Regions from separate parts of the Cellulosimicrobium sp. MI9406 genome, predicted to be linked through region 2. Evidence: riboswitches for the same ligand, from Rfam matches in the RefSeq annotation. Region 2 holds a riboswitch; each other region holds the start of a gene.
The links. A riboswitch is a leader RNA that binds a small molecule or an ion and turns the genes downstream of it on or off. The one in region 2 is predicted to bind S-adenosylmethionine.
Positions count from the first base shown of each region.

Region 1: another riboswitch for S-adenosylmethionine. It lies ahead of MT994_RS00810 (hypothetical protein); the one in region 2 lies ahead of MT994_RS07560 (LLM class flavin-dependent oxidoreductase).
Region 3: another riboswitch for S-adenosylmethionine. It lies ahead of MT994_RS01840 (methylenetetrahydrofolate reductase); the one in region 2 lies ahead of MT994_RS07560 (LLM class flavin-dependent oxidoreductase).

Region 1 is NZ_JALIZI010000001.1:175,053-184,792, forward strand. It holds gene MT994_RS00790 (hypothetical protein) at 1-306, opposite strand, end outside; gene MT994_RS00795 (DUF6308 family protein) at 421-1,080, shown strand; gene MT994_RS00800 (SIR2 family protein) at 1,077-2,756, shown strand; gene MT994_RS00805 (NERD domain-containing protein) at 2,809-4,476, opposite strand; gene MT994_RS00810 (hypothetical protein) at 4,542-5,141, opposite strand; SAM riboswitch class IV at 5,214-5,331, opposite strand; gene MT994_RS00815 (hypothetical protein) at 5,560-5,724, opposite strand; gene MT994_RS00820 (ubiquinone biosynthesis protein UbiD) at 5,851-7,113, shown strand; gene MT994_RS00825 (hypothetical protein) at 7,261-8,205, shown strand; gene MT994_RS00830 (glycosyltransferase) at 8,307-8,942, shown strand; gene MT994_RS00835 (Ig-like domain repeat protein) at 9,232-9,740, opposite strand, start outside.
Region 2 is NZ_JALIZI010000003.1:425,139-434,878, forward strand. It holds gene MT994_RS07535 (amino acid ABC transporter ATP-binding protein) at 1-433, opposite strand, end outside; gene MT994_RS07540 (amino acid ABC transporter permease) at 430-1,521, opposite strand; gene MT994_RS07545 (GNAT family N-acetyltransferase) at 1,518-2,114, opposite strand; gene MT994_RS07550 (DUF1684 domain-containing protein) at 2,111-3,010, opposite strand; gene MT994_RS07555 (NtaA/DmoA family FMN-dependent monooxygenase) at 3,070-4,467, opposite strand; gene MT994_RS07560 (LLM class flavin-dependent oxidoreductase) at 4,485-5,639, opposite strand; SAM riboswitch class IV at 5,985-6,092, opposite strand; gene MT994_RS07565 (helix-turn-helix domain-containing protein) at 6,262-6,984, shown strand; gene MT994_RS07570 (MMPL family transporter) at 7,086-9,740, shown strand, end outside.
Region 3 is NZ_JALIZI010000001.1:413,824-423,563, reverse strand. It holds gene atpC (ATP synthase F1 subunit epsilon) at 1-196, shown strand, start outside; gene MT994_RS01860 (VOC family protein) at 201-599, opposite strand; gene MT994_RS01855 (DUF2630 family protein) at 692-940, shown strand; gene MT994_RS01850 (hypothetical protein) at 991-1,242, shown strand; gene metE (5-methyltetrahydropteroyltriglutamate--homocysteine S-methyltransferase) at 1,299-3,746, opposite strand; gene MT994_RS01840 (methylenetetrahydrofolate reductase) at 3,779-4,840, opposite strand; SAM riboswitch class I at 4,846-4,948, opposite strand; gene MT994_RS01835 (cation acetate symporter) at 5,038-6,561, opposite strand; gene MT994_RS01830 (heavy metal transporter) at 6,558-7,025, opposite strand; gene MT994_RS01825 (LytTR family DNA-binding domain-containing protein) at 7,022-7,894, opposite strand; gene MT994_RS01820 (histidine kinase) at 7,891-9,063, opposite strand; gene MT994_RS01815 (iron-siderophore ABC transporter substrate-binding protein) at 9,150-9,740, shown strand, end outside.

The sequences.
Region 1 (9,740 bases), on a different contig from region 2:
GGCGCGCGTGACGCCCTCGGCAGTGACGCGGCCGTCAGGGCTGGAGTAGCCCGCGAGCGCCGACGTGCGCGCGAGGCGGGGCGGGACGGTGTTGGGGGCCACGCCTGCCGCCTCCGCGACCGACCGCATCGACGACCCGGCGAGCAGGGCCTCGGCCATCGCCTCGTCGAGCGCGACGTCGAGCAGCGCCCGGGCACGGGCGAGAGGTTCGACGGCGGCCCCCGGCTCAGCCGCGGCCGCCTCGTCGAGCGCCGCGCGGGCGGCGTCGAGTCGAGGTCGGTGATGTCGCGACGAGTCCGTGATCATGCAATTGACCGTACGTGCACTAACTGCACACATGCAAGATCTGCTTGCTGGTTTCACCCGCGCGGGATCCGAGCACGGCGGTGTCCACGTCCCCGGCCGACCTACGCTGACGCCGTGACATCGACGCTGATCGTCCCTCCGGTCCTGACGCCTCCTCTCCGTGGCGAGGCCGTCAAGCATCTTCGCCGCTACTTCGGCCCCGTGGGCGCGACGACGGGCTGGGCAGGTTCGCGCTTCGAGCGGTTGGCCGGCGGAGGCGACCGCCCGGAAACGGCCGACCGGTTCACGGCGGACGATCTCGTCGCCGTCTCGCTCCTTTCGGTGAACGTCCCGCCGCACGGAGCCATCGATCTCCTCGAGACCCGCGCGGACGAGTTCGCGCAGCTGCTCGCCGAGATCCCGCACGATGTCGAGCTCGTCGACCTGGAGTCGATCCCCGACGACTGGGCTCCGGGCCGACTGTGGGAGGCGCTGCGCGGCATCCAGGGGATCGGCTGGGTCACCGCCGGCAAGCTCCTGGCACGCAAGCGACCGCGGCTCGTCCCGGTCTACGACACCGTCGTCCGGGCGGCGGTCCAGCCGACCGCCTCCTTCTGGGAGGCCCTCCGCGCGGAGCTCCGCGCGGACGACCGCGCCCTCCACCGGCACCTCCTCTCCCTGCGGGACGAGGCCGGCATCGGCGACGACATCTCGGCGCTGCGCGTCTTCGACGTCGTCGTGTGGATGCACCACCGCTACCTCGTGCCCACCGCCGACGCGGAGGTCGCCCGATGACCGCGGGTCACCTCTTCGTCGTCAACGGCCGCCTCGAAGCCCTGAGCGCCGACGCCGTCGTCATCCCGACCGACGCGGGGTTCCGCGTCGAGCGCTGGTGGCGCGACGCGGCCGGACTCGATCCCGCGACCACGTGGAGCCAGGTCGAGCCGGCGGGATGGGGACGGGGTGCAGCCCTCCCCGCGCGGACGTCTCGCCGCAGCACCAAGAACCGGCCCGAGGTCTGGTTCCTCGACGCCGTCGCCACCACGCCTGCCGGCGTGGGCGACGCCGCACGCCGTGCCGTCGAGGCGATCGTCGAGCACTCCGGCGACCGTCTCCGCGCCGCTGCCGAGGCTGCGGGCCGCGAGCTGCCGCTCGTCGCGCTGCCGGTCGTCGGGACCGGCTACGGCGGTCACCGGCTCCGCCGCGGCCAGGTCATCTCCGCGCTCCTCACCACCCTGCACGACGCCGCACGTGACCTGGGCGTCGACGTCGCCCTGGTCGCGTCGAACCGAGCGGACTACTCCGCGCTCCAGCACCGCCGTCGCGTGCTCGCCCGGCCCACGGGGCTCGCTGACCACGTCACGGCCCGGGCCCAGGCTCTCGGCGCGCACGCCGCCCGCGGTGAGCTCGCCCTGTTCTTCGGTGCCGGCGTGAGCATCGCCGCGGGCCTCCCGTCGTGGAGCCACCTGCTGACCGAGCTCGTCGTGAAGCTCGACCTGGACGGCGACGTGCGCGAACGCATGAAGGATCTCGGCCCGCTCGAGCAGGCGGAACTCATCCAGGTCGCGCTCGCGGACCGGTCCGCACGGGCCAGGTCGGACACGCAGAAGGCGCTCGGCGCTCGCGTCGCGAGCATCATCAAGGCCGCGTCCGCCCGTCCCAGCCTCTCCCATGCCCTCCTCGCGAGCATGCGCGTGCGTGAGGCCGCGACGACCAACTACGACCAGCTCTACGAGCAGGCCGTCACGGCCGCGGGCGGCCCGACCGACGGGCTGCGGGCCGACATCGACCGGCTCCCGTGGGACCGAACGAGCACGGGACGGCCGTGGCTCCTCAAGATGCACGGCGACGTGGAGCACCCCGACTCGATCGTGCTGTCCCGCAGCTCGTTCGTGCACTACGACAACCGGTGGAAGCCCGTCGGATCCCTCGTCCAGTCGTTGATGATGACGAAGCACCTTCTCGTCGTCGGGGCGTCCATGACCGACGACAACCTGCTGCGGTTCGCCTACGAGGTGGCCGGCCTCCGGGCGAGCGTCGAGAAGCACGACCCGGCCGCTCCGGAGATCGGCACGGTCCTCCATCTCGCCGACGACGCAGCGTTCAGCCGCCTGTGGAAGGGCCGGTTCGACGTCGTCGTCCCGACCCTGGAGGCCGAGGAGCGCGCCGCGATCGTGACGCCTGACCCGTCCGAGTCGGACGACGCACGGCGCGACCGCGAGGCGACCGAGCGGCGTCGAGCCGCACGGGCCCTGACCGTCCTCCTCGACGTCGTCGCGATGCACGCGGAGCGCGAGGCACCCCACCTCCTCGACGCGCGGTACGTCGACGAGCGCGGCGAGGAGGCGGCATCGCTCGTCACCGACCTGAGGAACCTGGCGAGGACTGCCCGCCAGATCGGCGCCGACGACGCCTGGACCCAGCTCGCCGACGCCCTCGACCAGTTCGGTGCCGGATCGACCGACGGCTGAATCTCACCCGGCGCACGACGCCGTCGTCCACCGCGGACGTCCACGGCGAGGCTCAGGCCGGCGACCACTCCTGCGCCCGGGCGAGGCGACGGCGGACCGCTTCTCCCCCGATGTCCTCGATCCACGAGCGGTCACCCACGACGACCAGGAGCGACCGCGCCCGGGAGAGCCCGGTGTAGAGCATCTCGCGCGCCCGGACGACGTCGCGGACGCCGTTGACGGCCAGCACGACGACCGGACGCTCGAGCCCCTTGAACCCGAGGACGTGCCCGTAGAACACGTCGTCCTCGGCGAAGAACGCGTCCCAGTAGGCGGCGTGGCCGCCCGCCTCGACCTCGTTCACCTGCTGCGGGTGCCGACGCCCGGTCGCGAGCAGCGCGAGCTGCCCGCTCCCCCACCCCTCGTCGAGCAGGGCCTCCACCGCGTCGTCCGCAGCGCCGACGGCGTCGGTCGCAGGAACGTCGACGACCCGGACGGGCGGCCCCTCCATGCCGCGCGGCGTGATGCGCTCCGGCGAGAGCGCCCCGAACACCTGGGCGACCTGCTTCGTCGAGCGCAGGTTCTCGTGCAGGGTCACCGGCACGAGCTCCAGCGGGACGCGTCCCTCGCGAGGGAAGACGCGCTGCGCGTCGTCCATGAAGACGTACAGACCGCCGGAGTCCTGGTCGCGCAGGCAGCGCAGCAGCGACGGCCACCAGAGGTCGCCGAAGTCCTGCGCCTCGTCGACCACGACCGCGTCGAAGAGGTCGGCCGCGCCGCGTGCGTCGGCGAGCGCGCCGAGCGCGAGCGGCAGCCGCCGCTCCCAGTAGTCCGGGTCGTCGTCCGCGCCGGGATCCGCGCCCCAGGCCAGCGGCAGGTCGTGGAAGAGACCGACGTAGGCCGGACGGTCGCGCGCCGGCCACTGCTCGACGATCCGCTCGAAGTAGCGGCCGAGCCCGCGCGAGTAGCACAGGAGGGCGATCCGCTCGCCGGCTCGCGCTCGCCGTCGCGCCTGTTCGAGAGCGAGCCACGTCTTGCCACACCCCGCGCCGCCGACGACGCGCATCCGGTGCACCTCCGAGAGCGCGTCGAGCGTGCGGGACTGGTCGCGGGTCATCTGCTCGAGCCGCGTCTCGTGCTGCGCCGCGAGCGCCAGGTGCTCCGCCTGGCTGGGAAAGCCCCCGGTGAGCGACTCGACGAGGTCGGGGACGTCGTCGAGGGCGAGCGGCGCGTGCCCCTGGCCGTGGCGCTCGATCGCGTGCTTGACGCGGTCGGCCACGCCGAGCGGCCGCTCCAGGTCCGTGCGGTCGACGAGCATGTCTCGCGGCAGGTCGAGCGACGACCAGTCGGCCGGCACGTACCGGTGCGGCAGAGCGACGAGGTGCGCGGTGCGCGCCCCGCCGGCCCAGAGGCCGCGACGACGCAGCAGCGCCTGGAGCGCGTGCCGGGCCCCCTGCACCTGACGGACCGGGTCGATGCGGTGCCTACGGTCGCCGCTGCCCTGGTACCACGCGCCCTCGTGCCGGTCGACGTAACCGCCCTTGACCTCGATCGCCGCGATCCCGACTCCCGGCCACGCGACGAGCACGTCGATCTCGTACTCGTGCTCGTCCTCCTGGAGGTGCAGGCCGTGGACGACGACCGCGTCGTCCGGCAGCTGCGCGACGAGCGCCTCCCACACGGCGCGCTCTGCGCCGCCGTCGTCGGGAAACGTCGGGTCGGGGGGATACGCGTGCGGCATGACCTGTTCGTACCGCACCGGCCCGATGCCGTCACGGGTGCCGGCGGGACGGTGCGCCACCCTCATCAGATTTCACCCGCCTTCGCGGAGGCGACCACGCTTGCGGGATGCACGGCACGCACCCACGCGAGGTAGGCCGCGCGGCGGGCGGCGTCGTCGAAGCTGCCGTGGGCTGCCCAGTGGTCGTGCCAGGTGAAGAGGCGCTCGGGCCGCGAACGCATCGCGTCCTCGATGATGCCGTCCTGGACCGTCCGCCGGCCCCAGTACGGCGCGCTCGGGTCGAGCCGGAGGACGGGGAGACCCGTGGCGCGCGCCAGGCGCCACCGCTCGGGAAAGACCAGCGTCACGTAGGCGCGCATCCGTGGCTTCATCGGGTCGTCCTGGTGGCGCGGCGCGAGCGACGGCACGCCCAGTGCCGAGGTGAGACGCGAGTCGACGGCGAGGCAGTCCGCGCACACGGAACGCTGCACCCGCAAGGTCCCGTGGGAGTACGAACTACCCCGCAGGCACACCTGGCACAGGGTCAGTCCGGCGCCGACGGCGCACGCGCGGGACGGCGTCGGGCGGGGGACGCCGGTGTGGACGGGGCAGATCAGCCCTCCGTCGGCGGTGAGGAGGACGCGGCACGCCTCGTCGGTGCGGACCCAGTGGGTGAGGACGGACATCGGTACAGCCCTTCGTTCAGGGCCGACGACCGGTCGGCGCGCACCGTCGCGGTGCGGCCGAGGCGGACGTCGACCTCGCACTTCCCTCGGCCGGTCGGCCGGGGGCCGGTCTTCCTCCTGGGGCACCGTGCGCGAGGGGCGCGGTTGCCGGACCAGCACGCGGAGGGCGTATCGCTGGACACTCGTGACCTGGGCAGATGTCTACCTCATCCGCCGACGGACAGCAAGAACGCTCCTCGTGTCCGCCGGGCTCCGCGCCCTCGGAGCGGTGCCGAACCCAGGTCGCCTCGCAGCACCCGCTCCCCAGCCGCGCAAGGCGCGTCCGGCACAGGGTCGTCTCGGCGGGAACGGGGTGAGGTCTCTGATGGGCAGGAACTGCTCGGCCAAGGGGCCGGCGGAGTCGCCCGGTGGCGCGCCCTTAGCGGCCGTCCAACAACCCGATCGCGACGCCGACCACCAGCACCGCCACGATGACGACGACGCACCACAGCACCCCGACGAGCCCAGGCCGGGGCCCGTCGGGCCGTCCACCGTCGTCGGGCGGCCTGTCCTCGCGCCGCGGGTCGTCAGGCTGTCGGTCCATACCGCCAGGACACCACGCGGGCCGCGGGCGAGCGCGGGCAGGGAGCGGCCGGACCCCGCCGACGCGCGAGCCCCGGCACCGCTCCGTAGTCTCGCGGGATCCCTGGTTCCGGCGAAAGGTGACCCCATGACCGACGCCCCGACCCCTCCCCCGGCGACGGGCCGCATCGTGCTCCTCGGCGCGACGGGCTACACGGGCACGCTCGTCGCGCACGAGCTCGTGGCCCGCGGCGCGAGGCCCGTGCTCGCGGGTCGGTCCCAGGACCGGTTGGAGGCGCTCGCCGCCGACCTCGCCGCGGAGACACCGACCGCGACCGCACGGACCGCGGCGGCACCGTCCGCGACGGCACCGTCCGCGGCCCGTCACCGCGCCGAGCCCGCGGGCTCGCGCGAGGCCGGGAGCCCGCCGTCGGGCACCGCTGCGCGCACGCCGCTCGAGACCGCGGTCGCGGACGTCGACGACGCGCGGACCGTGCGTGCGCTGGTCGAACCGGGCGACGTGCTGATCTCGACGGTCGGCCCGTTCGGGCGGCACGGCGGCCCGGCGGTCGAGGCCGCGATCGAGGCGGGCGCGGTGTACCTCGACTCGACGGGCGAGCCAGCGTTCATCCGGCGCGTGTTCGACGAGCTCGGGCCGCGCGCCCGGCGCACGGGTGCGGCGCTGCTCACGGCGTTCGGCCACGACTGGGTGCCCGGCAACCTCTCGGGGGCGCTCGCGCTCCAGGAGGAGGGCGCCGACGCGGTGCGCCTGGAGATCGGCTACTTCCCCACCGGCGGCGGCGTGAGCGGCGGCACGCGCGTGAGCGCGCTGGAGACGGCGCTCGAGCCGTCGTACGCGTGGCGCGACGGCGGTCTCCGGAGCGAGCGCATCGCGGCGCGCGTCGTCACGTTCGACGTCGGCCCCGGCCGGCGCGTGCGGGGCGTCACCGCGGGCGGCACCGAGCCGTTCACGCTCCCCGGGCTCGAGCGGGGGCTGCGCGACGTCGAGGTGGCGCTGGGCGTGTCCGGTCCCGCGGTGCGGCTCGCGCCGGTGGCGACGGCGGTCGCGACGGCCGCGCTGCGCGTCCCCGGGCTCGGCGACGGCCTGCGGCGGCTCGCCCGCTCGCGCAGCGGGTCGAGCGGCGGGCCGGACGAGGCAGCCCGCGCGGCGTCGCGCACGCACGTGCTCGCGGTCGCACGCGATGCCGAGGGCAAGGTGCTGCGCCGGGCCCGACTCGACGGTCCCGACGCGTACGACCTCACGGCCCACTACCTCGCGTGGGGCGCGACCCGAGCAGCGGCCGGCGAGACGAACGGGACGGGAGCGCTAGGCCCGGTCCAGGCGTTCGGCCTCCAGCCGCTGCTGGCCGCGGCCCGCGCCGCCGACACGACGGTGACCACCAACCGCTGACCACCACGCCCTCACCGACCGTCGACCACGGGGTTGCCGACCAGAAACAGCCGCAAGAGGTCGCCATCCCCGTGTTCGACCCACGGCGTGGCTAGGACGGGGCGGCAGGTGGGCCCGGCGGGGCAAGGCGATCGTAGGATCGGGGTGATGTCTGACCACACGATTGGGGCGCCGTCCGCCCCTCATGACGAATCGCCCCTGCCGCCGTCTGCCGCGCTCGCGCGCAAGACCGCGGACCCGAAGGCCATCCTGCGGCTGGTGGGCAACGACGAGTCCGTCGACGACCTGCCGCGCACGCCCGAGGGGCTCATGGAGCCGCCGTCGGGCGTCGGGACGAAGATCCGCAACGGGGTGCTGCTCGCGCTGCTGTCGGGCGGGTTCGTCTGGCTCGTGACGGTCAACGCGTGGGACCACGACGGCTTCTTCCCGTGGTTCTGGAACGTCGTGTGGACGATCTTCCCGTGGGTCTTCCTCGGCCCGATGTGGGCGGGCTACGCGCGGTCGCTGCGCCGGTCGCGCGACGACGCCCCGCTCTACGCGCAGTACCACCGCGACCGTCTGGCGGCGACGCGCGAGGCCGGGGTCGTGACGGCGTCGGTCACGGACCGCACGGAGTCGGGCGGCGTCGCGCACTGCGCCGTGCGCGTGCGGCACGGGGCGCTGACGACGACGGTCACGCGCCTCGCCCCGGTCACGAACCTGCTCCCCTCGGAGGTCCCGCAGCCCGGCGACCCCGTGGTCGTCTGGCGCCTGCCCGGGGAGCGGGTCGTGGTGCAGGCCCGCCGCGACCGCACGCGCGCGCTGCACGACGCCGCCCGGGCCGCGAGCGCGACCGTTGCCGACGCACCGGTCGCCGACGACCCGACGAGCGACGCGGACGTCCCCGCGTGGGGCTCGCCCACGCGCTCGTCGTCCTCGACGACCACCACGTACACGACGACCCGGATGACCCGCGGCGCGGGCACCCCCGAGGTGACCGTGCAGCACGGCGTCACCGCGGCGCTCGCCGAGCTCGCGAGCCTGCACGCCGCGGGCTCCCTCACCGACGACGAGTTCACCGCCGCCAAGCGGATGCTCCTCGGCGGCTCCTGAACCGACGATCCCCCGAGCCACCGAGCACGAGGTTGCTGGCGGTATCGCCGTGAGAACGACAGCAACGTCGTGCTCGGCGCCGACCCGGCAGACTGTCCTCCGTGAGCAGCAGCCACCGACCCCGGCAGCCGTACCGGCCGACGATGGTGTGGACCGCCGTGCGCGGCGGCGTGCGCGGTCGCGAGCGCCTGACGCCGGTCGCCGACTACCTCGCGGTGCTGCTGATCCTGCTGGCGCTGTGCGGCGGCGCGGTGGCGTTCGCGGTGTGGCTCCTGCGGAACGACGAGGGGTTCGCGGCCGCCCTGATCGGCATCGTCGCCCTCGCCTTCGGCGGCGGGCTGCTGGCGTACGTGCGCGGGCCGTCGAAGCACGCGGTCGTGCTGCGGCCGCACGAGGTCGAGCTGCCGGTGGGTCGCGCTGAGGTGGCCCGGGTCGTCGTGCGGTGGGACGACGTCGCGCGCGTCCACGTCGTCCCGGGCGAGGGGCGCCCGTCGCTCCGCGTCGAGCTGCACGACGGCGCGCGGTCACGCCACGCGGAGGGCGAGGACCTGCTGCAGGGCCGGCCCGCGCACGGACCGGACCCCGACCCCGTCGTCGTGACGGACCCCGAGGCGGTCGCGCGCGTCCTGCGGCACCTGCTCGACCACCCGGAGGACCGCGCGCGCCTCGCCCAGCGCGGCGGGCTCGGGATCGTCCTGGCCTTCGTCCGCCCGGTGTACGGCGAGCCGCCGGCCTGACCGGTCCGCGCGGCGTCGGGCAACCCGGCCGCCCTGCCCACAGCCCGACGGCGAGGCACGCCCCTCCCGGGCGCCCCTCCCGGCGGGGCAGGCCGAGCACGACCCTGCGCGCGGTCGAGAACGACTCTCTCGTCGGGATACCGCCCCAGGCGACAGCAACGTCGTGCTCGGCGCACCGGGGGTGTCTCTCGGACCCGGGGTGGGCCGGGACGACGACGGCCCGGGCCCGCTCCTGGAGGGAGCGGGTCCGGGCCTTCGCCGGTCGGACGTGCTGGTGGGACGGGTGCTGTCAGCGGCGACCGATGTCGGACAGCTGGGCCGCCGTGATGACGAGGTCCCGCTCGGCGTCGTCGAGGACGCCGTCGAGGACGAGGTCCTCGGTCACGAGGCTCACGTGGTCGACGAACTCACGGTGCGTCGCGTACTCGTCGTTCTCGGCGACGTGGTCGTTGACCGTGCAGCCGGTGCCGTCGTCGTAGTTCTGCACCGTGCTGTCGTGGCCGTCGATGATCACGGTCGGGCGGATGTCCGAGCCGACGCAGCGGTCCCGCACGAGCTTGAGGACCGTGAAGGTCACCTCGCCGCTCGTGACGTTCCCGACGCCGTCGACCGCGCGGTACCGGACCACGTGCTGGCCGTCGGCCGCGAACGCGACCGGGGCCGCGTAGCGCTGCCACGCGCCGTCGTTGGCCTGGAACTCGATGCGGTCCACGCCCGACTCCTCGTCGACCGCCGTGAGCGTGACGCGCGCGCTCGCGACGAAGTCGCCGTCGCGCGTGCGGCTGCCGCTGACGCCCG
Region 2 (9,740 bases):
GCCCGACGCGTTCCAGCAGCGCGCGGGCCTCGGGCTCGACGTCCTCGCGGCGCCGGCGCTGCGCGGAGACCGGCGCCTCGACGACGTTCTCGAGCGCGGTGAGGTGCGGGAAGAGGTTGAAGCTCTGGAAGACGAACCCGATCTGGGTGCGCTGGCCGAGGATCTCGCGCTCCTTGAGCTCGCGCAGGGTGCTGCCCTTGCGGCGGTACCCGATGAGCTCGCCGTCGAGCGAGATGAACCCCTTGTCGACCTTCTCCAGGTGGTTGATCGCGCGCAGCAGCGTCGACTTCCCGGAGCCGGACGGGCCGAGCACGACCGTCACGGACCCGGGCGCCACGGTGAGCGACACGTCGCGCAGCACCTCGAGGGTGCCGAAGCTCTTGTGGACGCCGTGGATCTCGACGAGCCCGGCGGTCGCGACGTCGGCGCTCATGCCGCACCTCCCGACGTGCGCGCGGTGCGGGTCAGCACGCCCACCCGGGCGCGGGCCGCGTACGCGGGCGGGACGGCGTCGGGCACGGGGCGGCCGGAGAGCCGCGACGCCCAGACGAGCACGGTCCACCGCGCCTTCTGGAGCGGGGTCGGGGGCAGCGTGCGCACCGCGCCCTTCGCGTAGTGCCGCTCGACGTAGTACTGGACGACCGTGATGAGCGTCGTCAGCACGAGGTACCAGATCGACGCGACGATGAGCAGCGGCACGACGCGGCCGTTGCGGCCGTAGATGACGCTGACGATGTAGAACAGCTCGCCGTACGCCAGCACGTAGACGATCGACGTGCCCTTGAGCAGCCCGATCACCTCGTTGACGGCCGTCGGGATGATGGAGCGCATCGCCTGCGGCAGGATGATGCGGCTCACCTGGCGGCGCTTGGGGATGCCGAGCGACGCGGCGGCCTCCTGCTGCCCCTGGTCGACCGAGAGGATCCCGGCCCGCACGATCTCGGCCGAGTACGCGGCCTGCGAGAGCCCGAGCCCGAGGATCGCGGCCCAGAACTTGTCGATCACGGACAGCGTGTCGAAGTACAGGAACTCCGGCCCGAAGGGGATGCCGACGCTCAGGTACGGGTACAGGTAGGCGAGGTTGTACCAGAGCAGGAGCTGGAGCAGCAGCGGCACGGACCGGAACACCCACGTGTACGTCCACGAGACCGACTGCAGGAGCGGCGAGCGCGACAGCCGCATGAGCGCGAGCACGGTGCCGAGCGCGAACCCGACGACCGACGCGACGAGCGTGAGCCGGATCGTCGCCCACGCGCCCTCGAGGATCGAGGGCCAGGTGAGGTACTGCGCGACGACGCCCCACTCCCAGCGGTCGTTCGTCACGAGCGAGCTGACGACCATGGCGAGGAGCACGGCCACGCCGGCCGTCGCGACCCAGCGGCCCGGGTGCCGGGCGGGGACGATGCGCAGGCTCTCGAGCGGCAGCGCGTCCTCGACACCGCCGCGCGGGTCGGCGGGGTGCCGGCCCGACGGCGGCGCGAGCTGCCGGGACTCGTCCTGCGGGAGCGACACGGTGCTCATGGCGCGACCTCCAACCACTTCTCGAAGGCGAGCGGGCCGATCTCCTCGGGATCGGTCCCGGTGTCGAACAGGGGCGTGTAGCCGGTCGCGAGGTACAGACCGGCGGCCTCGGGCTGGCGCGGGCCCGTCGTGAGGTACACGCGCCGGTAGCCGCGCTCGACGGCCCGGCGCTCGAGCTCGGCGAGCACGAGGCGCGCCAGCCCGCGGCGCCGGTGCGCCGAGTGCGTCCAGATCCGCTTGAGCTCGGCGGTGCGCACGGCGGGCGTCCCGTCGGCGCGGCGCGCGGCCGGCCGGGTGAGGCGCGCCGGGTCGCCGAGCTCCGGCTCGGCCCGACGGCGGAACGCGCCGCCCGCGACGGGCTCGCCGTCCTCCAGCACCAGCACGAGCTCGCCGTGCGGCGCCGCGAAGTCCTGCGCGGGGTAGTGCTCCATCTCGGCGCGGAGCTCCTCGGCGGTGAGCACGCGCTGGTACCGCGTCCAGTACTCGTGGGAGAGCTCGTCGAGGAGCGGCCGCACGAGCGGGTCGTGCATCGCGACGGACCGGACCTCGCGCGCCCCGCTCACCGTGGCGGGACGCGCGGCGACCGCGGTCACCGGGGTGCCCTCTCACCCGCGGTGACGGCGAACGGCACGTGGTTGCCCTCGACCGGCGCCGGGCACGTGCCGAAGTCGCTGAACGCGTACGGCAGGTTGACGGCCCGGTTGAGGTCGAGGCGCACGCTCCCCTCGGTGCCGGGCACCGCGTCGGCGTCCACGCGCAGGACCCGCCAGGGGGCGACGCCGTCCGCCTCGTCGCTGAAGAGCAGCGTCACCGCACCGCCCGGCGCGCCGGTGAGGGCGAGCGTCGCGCCGCGCCGGGCGCCGTCGCGCTCGACGACGAGGTCGACCTCGCCGACCGTGCGCACGTGGTGCACGAGGCCGGGCCGGGCCGCGCCGACGACGACGGGCCGCGGCGCGTCGTACCAGCGCACCGGCGCGTCGACGACCCAGGCGGCGTCGTAGGGGAACGTCGGGACGCCGTCGAACGCCGTCCGGGCCGGGGCGAGCGGGTCGCGCACGCGGACGGCGTAGCGGCCCGTGCGGTGCACGACCTCCACCGCGACCTCGCGCGTCTCGCCGCCGTCCGCCGGGTCGCCCGCGTCCCGGCCGTCCGGGAGGAACGTGCCCGCGAGCGTCGACCCGCCCTCCGCGACGACGACGGTCCCGACGACGCTGCCCGTCGTCGTCCGGACGGCGCCGCCCTCGCCCGCGCGGTGGTGCGCGCCGTCGGCGTCGGCCCACCAGAGCCCCGGGACACCCGGGAGGGCGGCGGGCTCGGCCGGGAGCGCGTGGTACGCGACGAGGCTCAGCCAGCCGTGCGGCGGGCGCAGCCCGTCCTCGCGGTCGGCGTGCCAGGCGGCCCACGCGGCGGCGTCGGGCGACGCGGACGCGACGGGGTCGGCGGGTGCGGTGGCCACGGCGCCCGTGGCGGTCGGCGTGCTCGTGCTCATGGGTCCTCCGAGGTCGGTGCGGGTGGTCGGTGCGGTGGTCGCCGCGGTGCCGGCGGCGGTCAGCCGACGAGCTCGGCGGGGTGCGCCGTCGTGGGCTCGCCGTCGCCGCGCGTCGCGCCGGGGCGGGCGAGGCCGAGGTGCTCGCGCAGGGTCGTGCCCGCGTACTCCGTGCGGAACGAGCCGCGCTCCTGGAGCAGCGGGACGACCTGGTCGAAGACGTCGTCGAGCCCGCCCGGCGTGAGGTGGGGCACGAGGATGAAGCCGTCGGAGGCGTCCTCCTGCACGTGGCGGTCGATGTCGTCCGCGACCTGCTGCGGCGTGCCGACGAACCCGCCGCGCGACGTCACCTGGATGACGAGCTCGCGGATCGACCAGCCGTTCGCCTCGGCCTGCTCGCGCCACGCCGCGGCGACCGCCGCCGGGTCCTTCGCGTGCCGCACCCGGCCGCGCGTGATCGACGGGTTCTCGGTGTCGGGGTCGACGTCGGGCAGCGGGCCCTCGGGGTCGTACGCCTCGAGGTCGCGGCCCCAGACCTGCTCGAGGAACGCGATCGCCGTCGGGCCCGAGACCTGCTGGAGCCGGATCTCCCGGGCGCGCTCCTCCGCCTCGGCGGGCGTGTCGCCCAGCACGACGACGGTCGCGGGCAGGATCTTCAGGGAGTCGCGCTCGCGCCCGTGCGCCGCGAGCCGCCCCTTGACGTCCTCGTAGAACGCGCGCCCGGCGTCGAACGTCGAGTGCGCGGAGAACACGACGTCGGCGGTCGCGGCGGCGAAGTCGCGCCCGTCGGCCGAGTCGCCCGCCTGGAACAGGACGGGGTGACCCTGCGGGCCGCGCGGCGTCTCGAACAGCCCGACGACGTCCGCGTACGTCCCGTGGTGCGCGACCGGCCGCACCGCGCCGGGCCGCAGGAACTCGCCCGCGATCCGGTCGGCCAGCACGGCGTCGTCGTCCCACGAGTCCCACAGGGCGCGCGCGACCTCGACGACCTCGGCCGCCCGCGCGTACCGCTCGGGGTAGGGCAGGTACCCGCCGCGGCGGAAGTTGGCGCCCGTGAAGGCGTCGGGGCTCGTCACGAGGTTCCACGCCGCGCGGCCCTCGGAGAGCAGGTCGAGCGTCGCGAACTGCTTCGCGAGCTCCCACGGCTCGTTGAACGTCGTGTTGATCGTGCCCGCGAGGCCGAGCCGCTCCGTGACGGCGGCGAGCGCGGCGAGGACGGGCAGCGTGTCGGGGCGGCCGACGACGTCGAGGTCGTGGATGCGGCCCTTGTGCTCGCGCAGGCGCAGGCCCTCGGCGAGGAAGAAGAAGTCGAGCCTCGCGTCCTCGGCGCGACGCGCGAGGTGCTCGAACGACGCGAAGTCGATCTGGCTGCGCGAGCGGGGGTCGCTCCACACCGTGGTGTTGTTGACGCCCGGGAAGTGGGCGCCGAGGTGGATCTGCTTGCGGGGTCGGGTGCTCATGTCGCGTCCGTCCGGGCTCAGGCGATCGCCGCGTAGCGGTTCGCGGGGTGCGGGAGGCCGAGCGTGTCGCGCAGCGTCGTGCCCGGGTACGCGGTGCGGAACAGCCCCACGCCCTGGAGCAGCGGCACGACCCCGTCGACGATCGCGTCGAGGTCCGTGCTCAGCGACGACGGCCGCAGCAGGAAGCCGTCGGCGGCACCGGCGTGCGCCCACTCCTCGACCGTCGCCGCGAGGTCGCGCGCCGTGCCGACGTGCGTCAGCGAGTCGGTGTCCCACGAGACGCCCTCGAGGTCCTCGAGCAGGTCGAGGCGGGCCTGCGCGCTCGCGCGCGTGTCCCCCACGACGACGTACGCGTCCACGAGGACCCGCAGCCCGTCGGGGTCGCGCCCGGCGTCCGCGGCGGCGTCGCGCACCTGCGCCCGCAGCGCGACCGCCTCGTCCCGCGTCGCCGCGCGGACCCGCACGACGTCGGCCCGCCGGGCCGCGAGGTCGAGCGACGCCGGCGTGCTCGCCCGCACGACGACGGGCGGCTGGCCCTGCGGCGGGCGCGGCGCGATCGACGGCCCCTTGACCGCGAACCGGATGCCCTCGTGGTCGACGTAGTGCAGCTTCTCGCGGTCCACGAACCGGCCCGTCGCGACGTCGCGGATCTCGGCGTCGTCCTCCCACGAGTCCCACAGCCGCGTGACGACCTCGACCGCCTCGTCCGCCTCGGCCACGGCGTCGGGCTCGTCCTGGGCGCCCTTGCGCCCGAAGGCCGCGGCCTCGGCCGGGGTCGTGGACCACCCGACCTGCCATCCCGCGCGGCCGGAGCTCACGTGGTCGATCGTCGCGACCGCCTTGGAGACGTGGAACGGCTCGGTGTGCGTGGTGGTGACGGTCGGGACGAGGCCGATGCCCGCGCTGCGCGGCGCGAGGCGGGACGCGACGAGCGCGGCGTCGAGCCGGCCGCGCACGGACCCGTTGCGGCCCGGCTGGAGGGTGAACGCGTCGTCGAGCGTGACGAGGTCGAGCAGGCCGCGCTGGGCCGTGGCCACGAGCTCGACGAGGCGCTTGGCGTCGAACAGGCGCTGGGCCTGGGAGCCCACGGTCCGCCAGGCGGCGGGGTGCGCACCGGCGTCGGTGAGGTCGACGCCCAGGTGGACGGTGCGGGCGGGGCGGGGGTCGGGCATCGCGAGGATCCGTTCTGGGACAGGCGCCGGCGGCGCGCTCAGGGCGCGGCGGGGTGCCGGGGGTGGGCAGGGTCGCCCCGCCGCGGGACGGCAGGGCGGGGCCGGGGAGACCGGAGGGAGGCCCGTCAGGGCGTGCGCGCGGGAGCGCGCGGCGTCAGGAGCGGGGCGTCGTCAGCGACAACAGGTGACGCGCACGGGGGCGCCGACCGGACAGGAGACGACGGCCGCAGCGCGGACCGGACAGGGGCACGTCGGCGCGTGCGGGGTGCTCACCGCGGTGCTCGACTCTCGCCGGTCCATCGTCCGTCTCCTTCGTGCCCGTCTCCGGGCGCCGCGTGTTGCCCCGCACCGCGCAGGCCGCGCGACGCGGGACCTGGTCCTCACCCGGGGCACCCCGCCACGCGGGAGGGTTGCCGTCCGACGAGCCGGGGCTTCGCGTCGGAGCTCATGACCATGTCCTGTGCCGGGGTCCGTGGACCTCGGTTGCCGGGAACCTACGAGCGGTCGGAGAGGGTGTCAACGCACCGCCGGGACCTTCCCACATACTGGACTCGATCGGTCAACTTTGAGCAGCAGAAGCGCCCGTTTGCACCGAGTGCATCGATGCACCTAGTGTCAAGAGGTGCCTCTCCTCCCCGGACCCGAGCGCCCGACCGCGCCCGCGACGGGCGCCGTGACCCCGGACGCGCCGAGCGCGGACGTCCCCGGCCCGGACGCCGCGGCCCCCGACCGTCGCGCTGCTCTGCGCGCGCGCCACCGCCGTGCGATCGTCGCCGCCGCCGCGACGCTCATGGAGGAGAAGGGCGGCGCGCGCTTCACCGTCGACGAGCTCGCGGCCCGCGCCGACGTCGCGCGCCGCACGATCTTCAACCACTTCGCGTCGCTCGACGACGTCGTCGTCGAGGTCTGCGAGGACGTGCTGGGCACCGTCGTCGAGACGCTCGGGGCGAGCGCGGCCGAGCCGGGCACCGACCGCCCCACGCCCCTCGACGACGTCACCGCGGCGCTGCGCGGCACGGACCTCGTCGGCCCCATGGCCTACCTCACGCGCGCCCTCGGCGGTACCGCGACCGAGCCCACGCCGCGCGTCACGACGATGGTCGTGCGCACCTTCACCCACCTCGCCGAGCGCCTCGTCGCGGCGACCACGCGCCGGCACCCGGACGTCGACCCGCTCGAGATCGAGATGCTGGTGGGCGCGCTGATGGCCGGGGTCCTCGTCATCCAGCGTCGCTGGTGGGCCGAGACCGGCGCCGCCGACGACGACGCCTCGCGCGCGGTGTGGTCGGGCCTGCTCGACCGCCTCGTCGAACGGATCCGCGCCGGCTGGGCGGACCCCGCCTGACGCGAGCCGCAAACTCCCCGCGACCACCTCTCCCGCAGCATCACCCCCGCCATCCCGGGCACACCCGCCACCCGCCACCGGACTCCCACCGAAGGACCCTCATGGCTGAACTCCTCTACCGCCTCGGCCGCGCGTGCGCGCGCCGCGCGCGGACCGTCCTCGCCGCGTGGCTCGCGGTGCTCGTGCTCGCCGGGGCGGCGTTCGTCGCGTTCGGCGGCACGCTCGCCAGCAGCTTCTCGATCCCCGGCACCCCGACCGCCGACGTCACCGAGCGGCTCCAGACCGCGCTGCCCGAGGCGTCGGGCGGGAGCGGCACGATCGTCTTCGCGACGGACGACGGCGCCCCGTTCACGCCCGAGCAGGAGGCGGCGATCGCGGACCGCTTCGCCGCGGCGGAGGAGGTCGACGGCGTCGCGTCGGTCGTCGACCCGTTCGCGACGCAGGAGGAGCTCGCCGACCAGCGGAAGCAGATCGACGACGGCCGCACCCAGATCGCCGCGGGACGCGAGCAGATCGAGGACGGCCGCGCGCAGCTCGCCGCCGCGCAGGAGCAGGTCGACGCCGCGCGCGCCCAGCTCGACGCGGGCCAGGCCGAGCTCGACGCCGCACGTGCCCAGGCGGAGGCCGCGGGCGCGCTGGAGCAGGCGGCGCCGCAGCTCGACGCGCAGCAGGCCGAGATCGACGCGGGCCGCGCCACGCTCGAGTCGCAGGCCACGACGCTCGACCAGCAGGTCACCGCGCTGGAGGACCAGAGCGCGACGCTCGAGGAGCAGTCCGCGCAGCTCGAGCTCTCCGCTCCCCTGCTCGACATGGCGTCCGACATCCGCCTCGTGTCCACGGACGGGAGCGCGGCGGTCGCGAACGTGACGTTCACCGAGCCGAACATGAGCATCGACCAGCAGACGAAGGACGACCTCGTGGCTGTCTTCGCCGACGACCCGGTCGACGGCGTCCAGACCGACTTCTCGTCCGACATCGCCCAGGGCGTGCCGCAGGTGTTCGGCGTGGGCGAGGCCGTCGGCCTCGTCGTCGCGGCGATCGTGCTCGTCGTCATGCTCGGGACGCTCGTGGGCGCAGGCCTGCCGATCCTCACGGCACTCATCGGGGTCGGGATCGGCGCGCTCGCCGCGATGTCGCTGTCCGGGGTGGTGGAGATGTCGTCGGTGACGCCGGTGCTCGGCCTCATGCTGGGGCTCGCCGTCGGGATCGACTACTCGCTGTTCATCGTCAACCGGCACCGGCGCCAGCTCAAGCAGGGCGACGAGCTGCACGAGTCGATCGCGCTCGCGAACGGCACGTCGGGCAACGCGGTCGTGTTCGCCGGGGCGACGGTGCTCATCGCGCTGCTCGCGCTCAACGTCACCGGCATCCCGTTCCTCGGCCTCATGGGCACGGTCGGTGCGCTGTGCGTCGCGATCGCCGTCCTCATCGCCGTCACGCTCACGCCGGCCCTGCTCGGCATGATCGGCCCGCGGATCCTCAGCCGCCGCGAGCGCGCCGCGCTCGCCGGGCCCGCCGCGTCGTCGGGCGCCTCGACGGGCGCGTCGACGGGCGCGTCGGCCGGGACCGCGTCGTCGGAGCCGGGCGCCGCGGGCGGCCTGCCCGCCGCGGAGCCCGTGCGCCCCATGTCGACCGTCCGCGCGGTGGGAACGGCCCTGCTCTCCGTCGTCGCGCTCGGCGTGATCGCCCTGCCCGCGCTCGACCTGCGGACCAACCTGCCCGACGGCTCGTCCGAGGCGCACGACTCCACGCAGTACCGCGCGTACTCGACCGTCGCCGAGGAGTTCGGCGAGGGCACGAACGGGCCGCTGCTCGTCGTCGCCGACCTGCCGGGCGAGCCCACCCAGGCCGAGGCGCTCGAGTACCAGGTCGGCGTGGCCGAGGAGCTGTTCGCGCAGGACGACGTCGTGGCGGTCGCCCCGATCGGGACGTCCGAGGACCGCACGGTCGCGGCGTTCCAGGTGATCCCGGCCGAGGGCCCGACGAGCGAGTCCACCGAGGAGCTCGTGCACGCGCTGCGCGCCCTCGAGCCGCTCGACGGCGAGGTCACGCTCGACGTCGCGGGCTCGGCCAGCGGCAACATCGACATCTCGCAGAAGCTCGCGCAGGCCCTGCCGATCTACCTCGCGGTCGTCGTCGGGCTGTCGCTCGTCATCCTCGTGCTCGTGTTCCGGTCGATCTTCGTGCCGGTCGTCGCGACGCTCGGTTTCATCCTGTCGTACTTCGCCGCGCTCGGCGGGGTCGTCGCGATCTACCAGTGGGGCTGGCTCGCGGGGGTGTTCGGCGTCGAGACGCCGGGCCCGATCCTCAACTTCCTGCCCACTATCCTCGTCGGCATCCTGTTCGGCCTCGCGATGGACTACCAGCTCTTCCTCGGCTCGGGGATGCGCGAGGCGTACGCGCACGGCGCCCCCGCGCGCGTCGCGATCGTGCAGGGCGTCCGCGCGGGCCGGGCCGTGGTGACGGCCGCGGCGATCATCATGATCTCCGTCTTCGGCGGGTTCGTCTTCTCGCACAGCGCGATGATCCGGCCCATCGGGTTCGCGCTCGCGTTCGGCGTGCTGGTCGACGCGTTCGTCGTGCGGATGCTGCTCGTCCCGGCGCTCATGCACCTCGTGGGCGACAAGGCGTGGTGGCTCCCCCGCTGGCTCGACCGCATCCTGCCCGACGTCGACGTGGAGGGCGCCGCGCTCGAGCGCCGGCACCCGCACCACCTCGACGGGTCGACCGACCCGGCGGCCCAGGGCGGCGCGCCC
Region 3 (9,740 bases), on a different contig from region 2:
CCCCGCGGCGTCGGGCACGCTGGGCATCCTGCCGCGGCACCAGCCGGTCGCGGCGTCGCTCACGGCGGGCCGGGTGCGTCTGCGCACCCCGGACCGCCCGACGGCCGAGCTGCGGATCGGGGGCGGGTTCGTCGTCGTCGACCAGGACGAGGTGACGATCCTCGCCGACGACGCGACGTGGGTGCGGGCTCGCTAGCCCGCTACGCGGGGTCGGTCGTCGTCCCGAGCTGCACGACGACGACCCGGTGCCCGTCGGGGTCGTGGACGTGCGCGAACCGGTCGCCGGTCTCGGTGTCGGCGTCGGGCCCGACGAACGGCTCGACCCCGGCCGCGGCGAGGCGTGCGAGGGTCGCGTCGAGGTCGTCGACGTAGAGCACGAGGTTGGGCAGGCCGTGCCGCACGAGCGGGGCGCCGCCCTCGGGGAGCGGCACGAGCCACAGGCCGGGCTCGTCGACGCGTCCGGGGCCGACGTGGAGCAGCGGGAACCCCTCCGTCTCCCCCTGGAACAACGTGCGGAAGCCGAACCCGTCGGCCCAGAACGCGGCGCTCGCGTCGAGGTCGCGGCAGAGCAGGACCGTGCGCCCGATCGTCGTCGTCATGCGACGAGCCTAGGGCGCACCGCCGACGCCGCGCCCGCGTGGGGCCCGGCCTCCCGGGGCGCGCCCGCGCCGTCGGGCATACCGTGGACGGCATGACGACCGACGGCGGCATCCGCAGCACGATCAGCGAGCTCGTGGCGCAGGAGCACCGGCTCCGGGAGCAGCTCGCCCGGGGCGAGATCTCGGGCCCGCAGGAGCAGGAGCGGCTCCGCGCGATCGAGGTCGAGCTCGACCAGTGCTGGGACCTGCTGCGCCAGCGCGGCGCTGCGCGCGAGTTCGGCGGCGACCCGGATGCGGCGACGGCGCGAGACCCCGGTACGGTGGAGAACTACCTGGACTGATCGCCGACGGCGACGTCCGGCTCCCGTTCCGACCTCAGAAGGAGAACCCCATGACCACGTCCAGCGAGCAGGCGGCGCACAGCCCCCTCCCCACCGGGACCGAAGGGCGCGACATCCCCGGTCACGCGGGCGCGGTCGCACGGTTCGTCGTGGCGTTCGCGCTGTTCGTCGGCGGGCTCGTGCTCATGGGGTCGGGCATGTCCGGCGTCGACGGCGGTGTGTGGCTCTTCGTGGGCGGCCTCGCCGCGGCGACGCTCGCCTTCGCCCTCCCGATGGCGGGCACGGGAACGACCGAGCGCTGACACCCTCGACACGGAGGCCGGGTCCCGACGGGACCCGGCCTCCGGCGTCTCCGGGGTCAACCGAGCGTCGCCCGGACGGCCTTCGCCGCGGTGACGAGGTGCTCGAGCGACGGCACGGTCTCCTCGTAGCGGCGGGTCTTCAGGCCGCAGTCGGGGTTGACCCAGACGACGCGCGGGTCGATCGACTTCACGGCGAGCTCCAGCAGCTCGGTGACCTCCTCCGTCGAGGGCACGCGCGGGCTGTGGATGTCGTAGACGCCCGGCCCGATGCCGCGCGAGTACCCGGCGTCGCGCAGCTCCGGCACGATCTCCATGCGCGAGCGCGCCGCCTCGACCGACGTCACGTCGGCGTCGAGGCCGTCGATCGCGCCGATGACCTCGCCGAACTCCGAGTAGCACAGGTGCGTGTGGATCTGCGTCGCCGCCGCCACGCCCGAGGTCGCGAGCCGGAACGACCCGACGGACCAGTCGAGGTACGCCGGCTGGTCCGCGCGGCGCAGCGGCAGGAGCTCGCGCAGCGCGGGCTCGTCGACCTGGACGATCCCGATGCCGGCGGCCTCGAGGTCCGCGATCTCGTCGCGCAGCGCGAGGCCCACCTGGTTCGCCGTGTCGCCGAGCGGCTGGTCGTCGCGCACGAACGACCACGCGAGGATCGTCACGGGCCCGGTGAGCATGCCCTTGACGGGCTTCTCGGTGAGCGACGCCGTGTACGTGGACCACTCGACGGTGATCGGCGCCGGGCGCGTGACGTCGCCCCACAGGATCGGCGGGCGCACGCAGCGCGACCCGTACGACTGGACCCAGCCGTTCGCGGTGACCGCGAACCCGTCGAGGTGCTCCGCGAAGTACTGCACCATGTCGTTGCGCTCGGGCTCGCCGTGCACGAGCACGTCGAGGCCCAGCTCCTCCTGGAGCGCGACGACGCGCGCGATCTCCTCGCGCATCGCGGTCGTGTAGTCCGCGTCCGACAGCTCGCCCTTCGTCCACAGCGCGCGGGCGCGGCGGATCTCCGGCGTCTGCGGGAACGAGCCGATCGTCGTCGTGGGCAGCGGCGGCAGGTTCAGACGCTCCTGCTGCGCGGCCGCACGCTCGGCGTAGTCGCCGCGTGCGAAGTCCGCGTCGGTCAGCGCGGCTGCGCGCTCGCGCACCGCCGGCACGACGACGCCGCTCGCCGCGGCGCGCGAGGCCACCGCCGCGTGGGACGCCTCGATCTCCGGCGCGACGGCGTCGCGACCCTCCGTGAGCGCGCGGGCGAGCGTCGCGACCTCGCCGACCTTCTGGTCCGCGAACGCGAGCCAGTCGCGCAGGCGCGGGTCGAGCGTCGTGCCCGACGCCGTGCCGGGCTCGGCGAACGCCTCGTCCTCGACGTCGTGCGGCACGTGCAGCAGCGACGTCGACGTGCCGACGGTGACCGCGCCCGCGCCCAGGTCCCGGACGGTGTCGACGACGTCGAGCTTCGCCGCGAGGTCGGCGCGCCACACGTTGTGCCCGTCGATCACGCCCGCGACGAGCGTCTTGCCCGCGAGGCCGGGGACGGCGCCGTCGGCCGCCGCCGGGACGGCGCCCTTGACGAGGTCGATCGCGATGGCGTCCACGTCCGTGCCGGCGAGCAGCGCGAGACCGTCGCGGGCCGCGGCGCCGTCGTGCTCGGCGGCGGCCTGGAGGCCGCCGAACGGCGCGGCGACGAGGATCGCGGGACGCGCCTGCGCGGCGTCCTCGGCACCGACGGAGAGCTCCGTCGCGAGCTTGCGGTACGCGGACTCCACGGCGGCGGCGAGGTCGGCGAACGGCACGTCGACCGAGTCGGTGACGAGGATCGGCTCGTCGAGCTGGACCCACGGCGCCCCCGCGGCGGCGAGCGCGCGGAGCAGGTCGGCGTAGGCGGCCACGACGTCGTCGAGGCGGACGAGCGGCGAGTACCCGGCGGGCGCGTCGTCGGCGGCCTTGGACAGCGCGAGGAACGTGACCGGCCCGACGACGACGGGCCGCGTCACGACGCTGGCCTCCTTCGCCTCGACGAACTCGCGCACGACGCGGTCGTCGACGAACCGGATCGGGGTGTCCGGGCCGATCTCGGGGACCAGGTAGTGGTAGTTGGTGTCGAACCACTTGGTCATCTCGAGCGGGGCGTCGTCCCCCTGGCCGCGCGCCACGGTGAAGTAGCCCGCGAGGTCGAGGCGGCCCGCGTCGTCGGTCAGCGACGCGAACCGCGACGGGACCGCCCCGAGGGAGGCGGCGGCGTCGAGCACCTGGTCGTAGAAGGAGAACGAGCCGGGGACGGACGCGTCGTCGGCGCCGAGGCCGAGGTCGACGAGCCGGCGGACGGTCGCGAGGCGCAGCTCGCGGGCCGTGGCCTCGAGCTCCTCGGCCGAGGTCTTGCCGGCCCAGAACTCCTCGACGGCCTTCTTCAGCTCGCGGCGGCGGCCGATGCGCGGGTAGCCGAGCACGGTGCCGGCGGGGAAGCCGACCAGGTTCTGGGTAGGGGAGGGTACGGAAGTGGCCATGATCGAAACCTCTTGCTGGTCCGGAGGACCGGTCAGACGGGCGCGCCGTGCGTGGCGGCGCTCGTCGTGGGCAGGGAGGTGCCGGTGACCCACGGCCCGCTGGCCAGGTCCGGGACGAGCGGGGCGGCGGCGGCGCTGGCGCCGCCCCCGGTCCCGACCGACCCGCCGCCGAGGTGGACACCCTCGAGCAGGTCAAGAGCGGCGCGGTGCTTGTTGAACGTGTACACGTGCAGACCGGGCGTGCCCGCGTCGAGGACGCGCTGCGCGAGGTCGACCGAGTACGCGATCCCGTAGGCGTGCTGCGCCTCCGGGTCGGGCAGGGCGTCGAGCGCGTCCAGCAGGTGCTGGGGCGCGCGCACGCCCGTGAGCTCCTCGACGCGACGGAGCCGCGCGGGCTCCGTCGTGGGCAGCAGCCCGGCGAGGATGGGGATCGTCACGCCGGCCGCGCGGGCCTCGGCGACGAAGTCGGTGTACGACGACGCGTCGTAGAAGAGCTGCGTGATCGCGAAGCTCGCGCCGGCCTGCTGCTTCTGCCAGAGGCGTCGCACCTCCTGGGTGCGCGTCGTGCCGGCGGCGGGGTTGCCGTCGCAGAACGTCGCGACGGCGATCGTCAGCGGCCGGGCCGCGCCGCGCAGCGCGACGGCCGGGTCGGACGCGCAGCGCGACGCCTCGACCTCGCGCAGCAGGGCGACGAGCTCGGTCGACGACCGGACGCCGTCCGGCGCGGGCTGCCAGTCCGGCTGGTCGCGCGGCGGGTCGCCCCGCAGTGCGAGGAAGCTCCGCACGCCCTCGTCGAGGAAGTCGGTGATGACCGACTCCACGTCCTCGCGCGACGCCCCGACGCAGGTGAGGTGCGCGATCGGCAGCACGGGCGTGCCCTGGAGCAGGCGTCCGACGACCTGGCGCGCGGTCGCGCGGTCGGTGCCCGCGGCGCCGTACGTCACGGACACGAAGTCGGGGTGCGTCGCGACGAGACGGCGTGCCGTCTCCCAGAACTTCGGGGCCGCGTCCGGTCGGCGCGGGGGCATGAGCTCGAACGACACCGTCGGCCGCGGACGGCCCGGACGGTGCGCGAAGGATGCCTCTGAGGTCATGCGTCACTCCATCGACCCTGGCGTTAGCACCTTTGTCCTCGGGAGGCTTCCGTCGGCGGGTTGCTGCGGTGTCGTCGAGCCAGGACTCTCGACCGCTCTGGATGGTTGCCACGATCCTACGACCCATCCGACATGCGGTCGAGAGCGCCCGCCAGGTGAGATGCGGAGGGTCGTCGGAGCTCCCGGTGCGACGAGTCTCAGGCTCGACGGCGCTCGGGCACGTGCAGACGGCGGAGGAACCGGTCGGTGCGCAGCGGCGGGCCGCGCCGGTCGAGGAGCGACACGACGACGACGGTCGCCGTCGCGAGCGGGATGGTCCAGGCGGCGGGCTGGGCGAGCAGGGCGCGCACGACGCCGGGGACGCCGTCGGCCGTGCTGCCGGACGGGCTCCCGTACCCCGCGGCGACGAGCGCGGACGACGCGAGCAGCGCCGTCGCGCACAGGACGGCGCCCACGACCATGCCCGCCACCGCGCCGCGCGCGGTGAGGCCGCGCCACCACACGCCGAGCAGGATCACGGGGGACAGGGCCGACGCGGCGAAGACGAACACCGTCCCGACGCTCGTCACGAGGCCCTGCGGGATGGTGACGAGCGCGAAGGCGAGGGGGATGAGCGTGCACGCGACCGCCGACCAGCGGAAGGACCGCACGGTGCCGCCGAACAGGTCCTGGCTCACGACGCCCGCCAGCGCGACCACGAGCCCCGACGACGTCCCGAGGAACGCGGCGAACGCCCCGGCGACGACGAGCGCGGCGAGGAGCTCGCCGCCGAGCCCGGGCACGAGGCGGGTCGGTAGCGTGAGGACGACCGTGTCCGCCACCCCGGGCGCCGCGAGGTCGGGCGCGACGACCCGCGCCACGAGCCCGAGCGTGCTCGACACCATGTAGAACACGCTGATCATGACGAGCACGACCACGGTCGTGCGGCGGGCCGAGCCGCCGTCGGGCGAGGTGTAGAAGCGCACGAGGACGTGCGGCAGCCCGGTCGTGCCGAGCAGGAGGGCGAGCAGGAGCGAGACCGTGGCGTACGCGTCGAGGCCGCCCGGCCCGGCCTCGTGGGGGAACACGGCGGCGGGGTCGAACGTGACGACGGCGCCGCCGGGCTCGAACGCCCCGCCGAGCGCCATGAGCACGAAGACGAGCGGCACCGCGAGCGCGGTGAGCTTGACCCAGAACTGGAACGCCTGGACGAACGTGATGGAGCGCATCCCGCCCGCGGCGACGACGGCGCTCACCACGACCGCGATCCCCACCGAGCCGACCCACGGCGGCACCGCGGCCACGCTCGTGATGACGAGCGCCGCCCCGTGGAGCTGCGGCACCACGTAGAGCCACCCGATGACGAGCACGAGCACGCTCGTCACGCGGCGCGCGACCACGGAGTCGAGCCGGGCGTGCACGAAGTCGGGGATCGTGTACGCGCCGCTGCGCCGCAGGGGGCCCGCGACGAACAGCAGGACGAGCAGGTAGCCCGCCGCGTACCCCACGGGGAACCAGAACGCCTCCGCGCCGGACAGCAGCACGAGACCCGAGAGCCCGAGGAACGTGCCCGCGGACAGGTACTCGCCGCTGATCGCCGACGCGTTCCAGACCGGCCGCACGGTGCGCGACGCGACGAAGAAGTCGCTCGTGGTGCGCGAGATCCGCAGGCCGTAGAACCCGATGAGGCCGGTCGCGAGGAGGAGCAGCGCGATTGCGACGAGGGGCAGCGCGCTGGTCACGGCGCACCGCCGTCGTCGGGGCCGGGCTCGTCGGGCGCGCCCGTGCCCTCGGCGAGCGCGCGGTACCGGCGCTCGTTGCGCGCCGCCGCGACCGCGAAGACGACCGCGAACGCGACGATCACGGGGTAGAAGCCGTACGCGTGCACGAGCCACGGCAGCGGCACGCCGAGCAGCACGACGCCGTCCAGCGCGGGCACGCCGCTCATCGTCACCGTGAGCAGCGTGACGACCGCGAGGAACGACGCCACGCACGCCAGCCCGAGCCGGAGCTGGGCCCGCACGAGCCCGCGCGTGTAGGCGGTCGCGGCGTCGTCCGGCTCGCCGGTCCGCGCCGTGCCCGACGGCGCCCCGCCCTCCGGGACGGCGCCCTCACCGGGGCCGGGGCGAGGGCCGGGGCGCGTCGCGGGGAGGTCGGTGGACCGGACGCGCACGCGCGCGTCACGACGCGGGTCGGTGCCCGTCACGGCGCGCCCCGGTGCGGCCCGAGGAGCGCCTCGCGCACGGCGGGCACCATGCGCCGGCTCACCGGGACCTCGTGCCCGGCGACGACGAGCGCGGGCTGCGCCCCGCCGAACCGTGCCGCGGTCACGGCCGCGCGGTCCACGAGGTACGACCGGTGCACGCGCAGGAACCCCGCGGGCGCCCACCGCTCCTCGAGGTCGGAGAGCGGCTCGCGCACGAGGAACTGTTCGGTGTCCGTCACGAGCCGGGAGTAGTCGCCCTGCGCCTGCACCCACCGCACCGCGCTGCGCCGGACGAGCCGCGTGGTCGTGCCGACCGTCACGACGAGCGTCTCCTCGGCCGGGGCCGCACCTCCCGCCGGGCTGCCGGCCGCCGGTGGGGGAGCGGCGGCGCTCGCGGACGGTGCTGCCGCGTCGGTCGCGGGGGCGCGCCCCGCCGCGGTGCGCTCCGCGACCCGTTCGACGACGCGGTCGACCGCGCGCGTGAGCCGCTCGCGCCGCACGGGCTTGAGCACGTAGTCGACGGCCTCGACGTCGAACGCCTCCAGCGCGCGCGCCTCGTCGGCGGTGACGAACACGACCGCCGGGCGGTCGGCGAACCGCGAGAGCGCGCGGGCGAGATCGAGGCCGGTCAGCCCCGGCATGTGGATGTCGAGGAACGCCGCGTCCACCGTGCGCGACGAGAGCTCGCGCAGCGCCTCGGAGCCGCTCGCGACCCCGCGCACGGTGCGCACGCGCGGGTCGCGGCGGAGCAGGGCCACGAGCTCGTCGAGCACGGGCCGCTCGTCGTCGGCGACGAGCACGTCCAGCCCGACGGCGTCCCCCGCCCCGCCGGGGAGACCGCCGGCCGGAGCCGGGTCCGGGGTGGTCACGGCACGCTCACCTCCGTCTCGTGCAGCGGCTGCGACCGCGGGACGCGCAGCCGCACGAGCGTGCCCGAGCCGGGCGCGGTCTCGATGTCGAGCGCGTGGTCGTCGCCGTAGAGCTGGCGCACGCGGGTGTCGACGTTGCGCAGGCCCACGTGCGTCGTGTCGCGCGACGTGAGGAGCTCGCGCACGACGGCCGGGTCCATGCCGACGCCGTCGTCCTCGACCGTGATCTCCGTCTGGGTGCCCTCGTCGCGCGCGGTGATGACGATCGTCCCGCCGTGCTCGCGCGGCTCCAGGCCGTGGCGCACCGCGTTCTCGACGAGGGGCTGCACGGAGAGGAAGGGGATGACGGCCGTCAGCGACTCCGGCGCGATCTGCAGGGTGACGGCGAGGCGCTCGCCAAACCGGGCGCGCTCGAGCTCGACGTAGGAGTGGATCGAGCGCAGCTCGTCGGCGAGGGTCGTGAAGTCGCCGCGCCCGCGGAACGAGTAGCGCGTGAAGTCGGCGAAGTCGAGCACGAGGTCGCGCGCCCGCTCGGGGTCGGTGCTGATGAACGACGCGATGGCGCCGAGCGCGTTGTAGACGAAGTGCGGGCTGATCTGGGCGCGCAGCGCGCGGAGCTCGGCCTGGGCGAGCGCGGTGCGCGACGCCTCCAGCTCGGCGAGCTCGAGCTGCGCCGCGCACCACTGCGCCACCTCGCCCGTCGCGCGCACGAGCGGCGGCCGCACGGTGTCGGCGAACGCGACGACTACGCCGGCGACGCGGCCGCCCGCGACGACGGGCGCCCCGACGGCGTCCTCGACGTCGCCGCTCTCGACGTGGCGCCGTCCCGTCGCGAGGACGCGCTCGGCGACGCGCCGCGCGTCGGGCTCGAGGGTCGAGCTCCCGTCGAGGGCGACCGCCCCGTCCGCCGTGACGACGGCGAGCGCGTCGGCGCCGAGGAGCTGGCGCAGGGAGCGGGCCGCGCGGCCGACGTCGTCGCCGTCGAGCCCGTCGCGCAGGTGCGTCGCGGCGCGCGACGCGAGGTGGAGGGTGCGGAACGTCGCCCGGTCGGAGTCGCTCCCGAGCTCGCGCGACCCGCGCGCGAGCCGCCAGGCGAGCACGAGCCCGAGGGTGAGCAGGACGCCCACGACGAGACCGGCGGCGGCGCCGGCGAACACGGGCCCGGACATGCAGTGATCGTATCCAGCGCGGCGTCACCCACTCCGGTGGGGCAGATAAGGTTAGGCAGTCCTATCCCATGACGAAGGAACCTCCAGTGCCGATCTCCCGGACCACGTCGAGCCCGCGCGTGCGCCGCAGCGTCACCACCACCGCCCTCGTGCTCGCCGCGACCCTCCTCGCGGCGTGCTCGTCCGACCCCGAGCCCGCGGCGACCGGCGCGCCGGCGCCGGACGACACCGCGGCGGGGTACGCCGTCGAGCACGCGCGGGGGACCGCCGAGCTCGACGCGGCGCCGCAGCGCGTCGTGACGCTCGAGCCCGTCGAGACGGACACCGCCGTCGCGCTCGGGGTCGTCCCCGTGGGCGCCGCCGTGCTGAGCGTCGAGGCGGGCGTGCCCGCGTACCTCGGCGAGGGGGCGCAGGCGATCGAGGTCGTCGGGACCGTGCCCGAGCCGAACCTGGAGGCCATCGCGGCGCTCGAGCCGGACCTCATCCTCGGCACGGAGTCGCGCCACTCCGACCTGTACGACCAGCTCGCGAGCGTCGCGCCGACCGTCTTCATGGCGACCCAGACCGACCCGTGGCAGGAGAACGTGCTGCTCGTCGGGCGCGCGCTCGGCCGGGAGGCGGACGCCCAGGCGCTGCTCGACGCCTACGACGCGCGGTGCGCCCAGCTCCAGGAGGAC